2 regions of the Sphingomonas panaciterrae genome follow, and region 1 is predicted to be linked to the other one. Evidence: predicted binding sites of a transcription regulator. Region 1 holds the regulator's gene; the other holds the start of a gene.
The links. The regulator LexA, encoded in region 1, represses DNA repair genes until DNA is damaged. The targets are predictions, from matches to a motif close to GTTCCNCNCTTGTTCT.
Positions count from the first base shown of each region.

Region 2: a site for LexA is predicted at 2,330-2,345, ahead of L8F96_RS13490 (ImuA family protein). Genes of this name have one in related genera too.

Region 1 is NZ_JAKNQR010000004.1:231,281-235,491, forward strand. Features, by position in the region: gene trpC (indole-3-glycerol phosphate synthase TrpC) at 1-213, shown strand, start outside; gene moaC (cyclic pyranopterin monophosphate synthase MoaC) at 210-677, shown strand; gene L8F96_RS12825 (molybdopterin molybdotransferase MoeA) at 744-1,928, shown strand; gene lexA (transcriptional repressor LexA) at 1,984-2,646, shown strand; gene L8F96_RS12835 (ComEC/Rec2 family competence protein) at 2,721-4,211, opposite strand, start outside.
Region 2 is NZ_JAKNQR010000005.1:106,439-110,649, reverse strand. Features, by position in the region: gene L8F96_RS13500 (hypothetical protein) at 32-1,642, shown strand; gene L8F96_RS13495 (hypothetical protein) at 1,777-2,238, shown strand; gene L8F96_RS13490 (ImuA family protein) at 2,365-3,123, shown strand; gene L8F96_RS13485 (Y-family DNA polymerase) at 3,395-4,211, shown strand, end outside.

The DNA.
Region 1 (4,211 bases):
CGCAACCTGCGCGACTTCTCCGTCAGTTTCGAACGAACGTACGAGCTGGTCGGCAGCGCGCCCAGCGATTGCACCTTTGTCGCCGAAAGCGGCCTCAACACGCGGGCCGACCTGGATGCGATGGCCGAGCACGGCGTGCGCTGCTTCCTGATCGGCGAATCCCTGATGCGGCAGGCCGATGTGGCGGCGGCCACGCGCGCGCTGGTGCAATGAGCCGCCTGACCCATCTCGACGAGCAGGGCGCCGCCCGGATGGTGGACGTCGGCGGCAAGACCGAAACCGCGCGCGAGGCGGTGGCGGGGGGCAGGATCACGATGTCGGCCGAGGCACGCGACGCGATTGCCGCCGGCGCAGTGGCAAAGGGCGATGTCCTGGCGGTCGCGCGGATCGCCGGGATCATGGCGGCAAAGCGCACCAGTGACCTCATCCCGCTATGCCATCCATTGCCGCTGTCGAAGGTGACGCTGGACCTGTCGATCGAGGACGACGGCGTCAGCGCGCAGGCCATCGTTGCCACCAGCGGCCGCACCGGCGTGGAGATGGAGGCGCTGACCGCCGTCTCCGCGGCGCTGCTGACCGTCTATGACATGGCCAAGGCGCTCGATAAGCGGATGACGATCGGCAACATCCGCCTGCTGAAGAAAACCGGCGGCAAGTCGGGCGATTTCGTCGCCTGACCCTCAGGGCCGCGCCGCGATTATTATGGGTGTTGCCGACAGCATGAATCTGTCACTCGCCGGATCATGAGCGAATTGCTTCCTGTCGCAGAGGCGCAGGCGCGCCTGTTGGCTGCGGCGCCCGCGCTGTCGACCGAAACGCTGCCGCTGGCGGACGCGATCGGACGCTGGGTGGCGGTCCCGTTGATCGCGTGCCGTACCCAGCCCGAGCGCGACCTGTCGGCGATGGACGGCTATGCCGTGCGGTTCAGTGACCTGCCGGGCCCGATGCGAGTGATCGGCGAGAGCGCCGCCGGACGGCCATTTGCAGGTGCCGTGAAGGCGGGCCAGGCGACACGGATTTTCACTGGCGCCACCGTGCCCGAGGGCGCGGACACGGTGATGGTGCAGGAAGAGGCCCGTCGCGACGGCGATACTTTATGGCTCGATGGCGAAGGACCGGCACGCGAGGGCGCCAACATCCGGCGGCGTGGGCTCGATTTTGCGGACGGCGATACGCTGGTCGCGGCCGGCGAACGGCTGACGCCGGCGCGCCTGGCGGTTGCGGCCACCGGGGGGCTGGGCGACGTCACCGTCCGGCGCCGGGTTCGCGTGGCGATCGCCGCGACGGGCGATGAACTGGTGGAACCCGGACGGGCCATCGAGCCCGGCAGGCTACCGGAATCGAACCGCCTGCTGCTACGGGCGCTGCTCGCCGATCTTCCGGTGGAGATCATCGACCTCGGCATCCTCCCTGACCGGTTGGAACCGCTGACCGACACGTTCCGTCATGTGGCGGCCGACGTCCTCGTCACCACCGGTGGCGCCTCGGTCGGGGATCACGACCTGGTTCGTCCTGCGCTGCAGGCGGCGGGCGCCGCGATCGATTTCTGGCGCATCGCGCTTCGCCCCGGCAAGCCGCTGATGGCGGGGTGGCGCGGCGACATGGCCGTGCTGGGGCTACCGGGAAACCCCGTCTCCGCCTTTGTCACCGGCTTGCTGTTCGTGAAGCCGATGGTCGCGGCGCTTGCCGGGGCGGCGCAGCCCCTGCCGCAAACGACCACCGGCATCCTTGGCGAAGCGTTGCCGGCCAATGGCCCGCGCACTGATTATCTACGCGCAGAGTTGCGCGATGGACGGGCCTATGTTGCTACGATCCAGGACAGTTCCATGCTACGAACGTTGGCACGGGCAGGCTGCCTCGTCGTTCGTCAACCACATGCTCCTGCTGCGGCGATGGGCGACTCGGCAGAAATCCTCGTGATTGCTTGACGCGTCGGTTTACGTTCCTTAAAGGTTCCCAGTCTGTTCGCCGCGGAGATGATGCATGCTCACCAAAAAGCAGCACGAGTTGATCTGTTTCATCAATGATCGACTGGCCGAAACCGGCGTCTCCCCTTCGTTCGAAGAGATGAAGGATGCGCTGGACCTGAAATCGAAGTCCGGGGTCCACCGCCTCATTTCCGCGCTGGAAGAGCGCGGTTTTCTGCGTCGCTTGCCCAATCGCGCCCGCGCGCTGGAAGTGCTGAAGGTGCCCGATCGCCCGGAGAGCCGCGAGGCCGTCCGTTCATCCACGCCGGCGCCCGCACTGCCGGAGCCGGCCAACGACGTGGTCGAGGTGCCTCTGCACGGGCGGATCGCGGCCGGCGCCCCGATCGAGGCGCTCGAAGGCTCCACCAGCCTTCCGGTGCCGGCGGCGCTTTTGGGCTCGGGCGAGCATTTCGCGCTTGAGGTTGCCGGTGACTCGATGGTCGAGGCGGGCATCCTCGACGGCGACTTCGCCTTGATCCGCAAGCAGGATGTGGCGCGCGACGGCGAGATCGTGGTCGCGCTGATCGAGGACAGCGAGGCGACGCTGAAATATTTTCGGCGCGAAGGCACGATGATCCGGCTCGACCCGGCAAATCGCTCCTACGATCCGCAGCGTTATGCGCCAGCGCAGGTGCGGGTGCAGGGCAAGCTGGCCGGGATTCTGCGGCGCTATTCCTGATTGGCCGGGCGCAGGCCCGCCGGCGGCGGGCTGAACGCTTTCTCCGGGCGAAACGTCGGTTGTTCATCCTTGCGTCAGCGATTCGTTGAGCGGCCCGAAAGGATTGGCATCCCAGCCAGCACCCAGGGGTGAGCGTCGCCGGGGCGGATCACGGTATCGACGCGCCCGGTAGAGAGCGAAATCGCCACCCCGCCGGTTCGCGCGAGCATCTCACGATCGAGGCGCAGCCATCGCGGCGTACAGCCACGCGGCAGGCGGCGTTCGCTGACCACGATATCGGCATTGCGGCATGCCTGGATCAGCGCGCCGGCGGGCACCAGATAGGCGCTGCGCGTCGCCAGCACGCGCCATGTGCGGTCGCCGACCGGCAGATCGACGCGGCATAGATCGCGCGAACAGCGCGCCGCGCCCTGATCGGACAAGAGCACCGGTTCGGCGTCAGATCCGCCATTTTCCGCCAGCATGTCACGCGCATAATCGCCCGCCCGATCGCGCAGCAGCGCTACGCGCCCATCGGGCAGCCGCACGCCGAGATGCCGTCCGTCGCCGGTTACCAGAAGGTCGGGGGGCGGTGTCGCGAGCGCCCAAAGCGCGCCGACCGCGACCGGGATCAAGCCGATCCGCCGCCAGCGCGTCCGCCAGAGCGCCAGCCACAGCCCGCCGCCGACCATCAACGCGAAGGCGCCCGCCGGCATCGCTGGCAGTGCCGCGACCGCCCCAGGCGCCGCCGCCGTCGTCCGGGCGATCCACAACAATAGCGATAACCCCTGCCCCGTCAGCCACCAGAAGGGCGCGCCGAGCCCCGTCGTATCGAACAGCAGCGCCAATGCCTCCAGCGGCATCACGACAAAGGTGGTCAGCGGGATGGCGACGATATTGGCCAGCGCGCCATAGATGCCGGCCTTGTGGAAGTGGAAGACGGCGATCGGCATCAACGCGACTTCGACGATCGCGCCGGTCAGCAGCAACGAGCCGCCATTGCGCAGGAGGCGGCGGCCCCATGATTCCTCGCGCGGCGCGAACCAGCGGCGGACCGCCGGATGCTCAGCCAGCGCGATGATCGCAGTGACGGCGGCGAAGGAGAGCTGGAAGCTGGGCCCCGCCAGGGACTCCGGCCAGAGCAGCAGCACGACGAGTGCGCCGGTCGCCACCAGCCGCAAGGTCAGCGCCTCTCGCCCCACCGCCATGGCGGCGAGCACCAGCAAGGCGGCGATGCAACTGCGGATCGTGGGCACCTCGCTCCCGGTCAGCCAGGTATAGCCGAGCGCGGTCACGGCAGCGGTCGCCGCTGCGATCAGCGGAACCCGACCGGTGAGCGCGAGCCGCATGTTGAGCGCGAGCAGTCGTGCGGCGAGCAGCATCGTCAGGCCGACGACCGCGGTGATATGGAGTCCACTGACCGACAGAAGATGCGCGAGGCCGGAGCGGCGCATCGCCTCCTGGTCCGGTTCCTCGATCCCCCCGGTGTCGCCGGTCGCCAGCGCGGCGGCGATGCCGCCGGCACTTCCCTCCAGATTGTGCTGGATGTGGCGGGACAAGCGCGCGCGGAACGGCTCTCCCGCGAC
Region 2 (4,211 bases), on a different contig from region 1:
GGTAGTCATGCTCCGCTACCCGGGGGTGCCTATGCCGATCGTACAGAGATATTTTGAGTTGCGTGATGTGCTGCCGCTGCAAGGGCGGCCATGGATACCGCTCCGCCACGATGCCGATGTCGTGATCGACCCACCTGAGGCCGGTATCGTCGAGCTGCGGGAATATACGGGCATCGCCACTGCCGCGATCTTCGACACCCATCGATCAGAGGGCGACAAGGTCGTCTGGAGCGACTTGGGGGTCGGCGCACACCGGGGCGGCATGGAACCGTGGGGCTATCGCGCTTCCGACCTGTTCTATGGCAGGTCCACTCAGCCGATCGGTTCCAATCTCGTGATCGACCAGTATCTCGAGGACGAACACCTTCACATCTGGCACCTGCATCCCGACCTGGTCGTGGCCCTCCGCCTTCTACGTGAAGGTGATTGCTGGTTTCGACCGGAGGAGGGCTGGGCCGAGGTCGCGCGATTGAAACGAGATGCTGAGGACCGCCCGATCCTGCTTGAGATTAGGCCGGAGTTCCTTGGTGACTACCTCAGCGCCCGCGGCATGGCCCTGTATTGTTCGAGCTATCACCAGCGGACCGCCACCACCATCGACAAGCCTGTCTACAGCTGGCCAGGCGACGCTTTCGCCGAAGTCAGGGGCAGGGACGAGCGGGAGGGTCGAACCGGACCGGGGCGCTGGCCGACCCCCAGTGATCAGTACCGCACGATGGGCGCCATGTGGCGAACGGAATGGGTCCAGCCAAGCGGGCTGAGTACACGCATCCGGGGCGACAAGGATCCCCATACCACGAGCTTCATACTGGAGAGTGACGGCACCCGCAGGTCGGGCGATGGTCTGGCTGGGGTGTCGACATGGTTATATTTCGATCCCACCGTCGTCTCCACCTTGATGCGCCATCGCGGCGCGAGCCTGCATTGGTACAGCGCGGAAACCGGAGGCCTGGGCGCCAGCACCGGTGTCCACTTCGGGGTCAACCGGCTCGGCCTGATCACGGTCTTCGCAAAAGACATCGGAGCACTCGATCCTTGGGAGCAGCGGCTGTGGAGCGCTCATAACGTAACGCCCGACGGCGGCGTGGCAGAGGAGTTGTTCGCCGCTCAGATGGATGTGACACCGGCCAGTACGATCGCACCAGAATCGCAGCTGGCCGCGGCGCTTGCGGAGATCGACGCGGCTTTCAGCGGCAAATATGGCGTCCCGCTCCTCCGCGACGACCAGGCCGTGCCTCGGCTGTTGCGCCGCGCGCACCGCTTCCAGGCGGCTGAAGCAGACGGTTTGCTGGAGCTAGCCAAGGAGGTCACTCGCCTTTTCATGGAGCGGGTCGACGTCGATGCCGTCCTTGCGCCTCTCAACCTGCCCAAACCCAAGGATGGTCGGAAGCCGGGTTCGAATAAGGCGCTGGAGAAACTCCTCGGCAGTCTAATCCCTGGGAACGACGCGAGCACGATGATGGCGCCGCTCTTCGGGATCTACGATCTTCGGCTCGCCGACGCACATCTTGGTTCGAGCAACATCGCCAGCGGCAAGGAGCGGGCAGGGGTCGATGATACCGCGCCAGCAGCGATGCAAGGCCGTCAGCTGCTGGATACCTTCGTGGCTACGCTTCGCCAGATATCGGCGGCGATCGCCTAATCGGGAAGCATATCGACGATGGTCACTTCAGCAATTTTCGATCGCTCGACCCGGAAACGGCCGATCTTGCACACGAGCTGATCGATAACGCTGACCGGCAACGCTCAGCCTTCATGTCATTTATGAGCCTTTGGATGGGCTTCAACGGCTGGATGGAATCGGTGACCGGCGCGGACCATGACGCGGCCATGATCACCGCGATTGCCGAAAACCGGCGGGCTACCGATGCCTATGAAGAGCTGATGCAGGATGACGATTTTCAACGACGCGTGATGGCCTTCTCGCAATTATGGCCGGTGCTCAACGTCCGGGACGTGCGGCAGAAGCTCGGTCGTGATGCCTTCTGGGCGCAGGACCGCGACGAGCTTTTCGACCGCCGTCGACGCGTGGGCGTCCGGATGCAACCAGTGGGCTGGACAGACGGAGATGTTCCAACCTGGCCGCAGCTCTTACGGACCATATATTGCGTTCGCTGCAACCTGTTTCACGGTGCGAAATCGCCCCAGCACGGTCGCGATCGTGACTTGGTGCGGCGATCCGGTCGTATCCTGCGGATGTTCATCGAGCGTGGTCGCTGTTTCGAGTGGACGGACTAGGGCTGCCGCCGAGCCGATGCGCGGTCTGAAAAGGTCGTCCTCGGACGGGAGCTCGACACGATCGAACTGTTGACCCAAAGACAAGGATGGCAGAACATAAGGGGAACGCTCCGAGTCTTTGTTTTTATGCCTGCCGTCGATTCCCGCCTTGCGAACATAGCCCAGCTTCGCTCCATCGCGACACCCATCGCCGAGTACCGGACGATGCCCTTCGGGGTGCCCGAGTTTGACCAGCGGCTTGCCAGCGGGGGCTTGAGAGCGGGAGCGCTCCATGAGGCGACCGCGCATTCATGCTCGCTCGTTGACGATGCGGCGGTGACCCTGTTTTTGTGCGGTATAGCCGCTCGGGAAGCTGCAATCAGCGCAGGACCGGTCCTTTGGGCAAGCTGTCGCAGCGATCTGTACGCCCCGGCGTTGTCTCAGGCGGGGTTGTCCTCAGCTGCCGTCATTCACGCCCAGCCGCGCGATGATGCTGAGTTGCTCGCGGTGGTCGAAGATGCGATCCGAGACGGTACGCCTGCTGCCATCGTTGCCGAGGCTGAGAAGGTCTCGATGGTCGCCTCCCGCCGCCTTCAGCTTGCTGCAGCTGATGCCGACCTCCCGGTCCTGCTCCTGCGACGGCGGCGGCGCCGTGATCACGATCCGTTTGGCGAGCCATCGGCTGCCTGGACTCGCTGGCGGATCGCGAGCGCCCCTTCGGAGAGGCTCGGCGTCGCCGGTGTAGGACGGCCACGCTGGACGGTCGAACTCGCGCGCCAACGAGGTGGCGAGGCTTTTTCCCTGATCGTGGAAGGCAGCGATGAGACGGGTCGTCTCCGCGTTCCTGCCGCACTTGGCCATCGAACGGCTGAGACGGCAGGAACGGTCCGCCACGCGGCCGCCTAAACGGCCGAGCCTCCAGCTACCCGTCGACGACGATCCCGGCGCTTGCTCGGTCCCGCGCGGGGGCGGATGGCGGCCGGGCGCCCGGTGGGCCCGCAGCGGAATGCTCACGCGCGCGGATGTTGAGGCACAGATCGTGACCTTGCCACGGCATGCGCAGCCGCCTGCCCGCGAGCTGGGCCGTCGATCGGAGGCCGCCCAGCATCCATTCAAAGCGCCGCCAGCGGCGAAACCGCAACAGACCGCACCTGTCGCGGAGGCGGTCGCTACCCCGCTGGCTCTCTTCGGGAAGGTTGGGCGAAGAGAAGAGATCGTCGCGGCGTGCGCTGGCGCGCAAGCGCTCGGAATCCATGTCGGCATGGCTGCCACGCACGCGCGTGCGCTTGTGTCGGACCTGGACCTTCGTCCCGCCGAGCCGGAGGCCGACGCGGCGCTGCTCGATCGGCTGGCGCTTTTCGCAGTTAGGCAATGGTCGCCGATCGCAGCGGTGTCGCCCCCCGATGGCCTGTGGATCGACCTCACCGGGTGCGAGCACCTCCATGGCGGCGAGTACCAGTTCTGCCAGAGACTGCTCGTCTTTTGCCGACGGGCGGGATTTACCGCTCGCGTGGCCGTCGCCGATACCCCCGGTGCGGCTCACGCAATCGCCCGGTTTGGCGCCGACGATCTCGCCTGCGTGACGCCGGGTGCCACCACGGTCGCGCTCTCCTCGCTGCCGATCGCAGCACTCAGGCTCGACCCAACGGCGCTCAGCGCAGCGCGGCGCTTCGGCTTCGAGAGAGTAGCTGATCTCCTGCCGGTGGCGCGCGGTCCCCTAGCGCGGCGACTAGGCTTGCCGGCCATCACCCGGCTCGATCAGGCGCTTGGCTCGACCGCGGAGCCGATCACTTCGCGCGACGATCCATCCATCCCCGTGGTGGAGCGCCGCCTTCTGGAGCCGATCGGCACCGCCGACGCGATCGAGCAGGTCATGGGCGATCTCCTGCATGATCTCGCCGAACTGCTGCAGGGGCGGGGGCTTGGCGTCCGCTCGCTCCGCCTTGCCGGCCTGCGGGTTGATGGCAGCGAACAGATCGTGGGCATCGGCACGT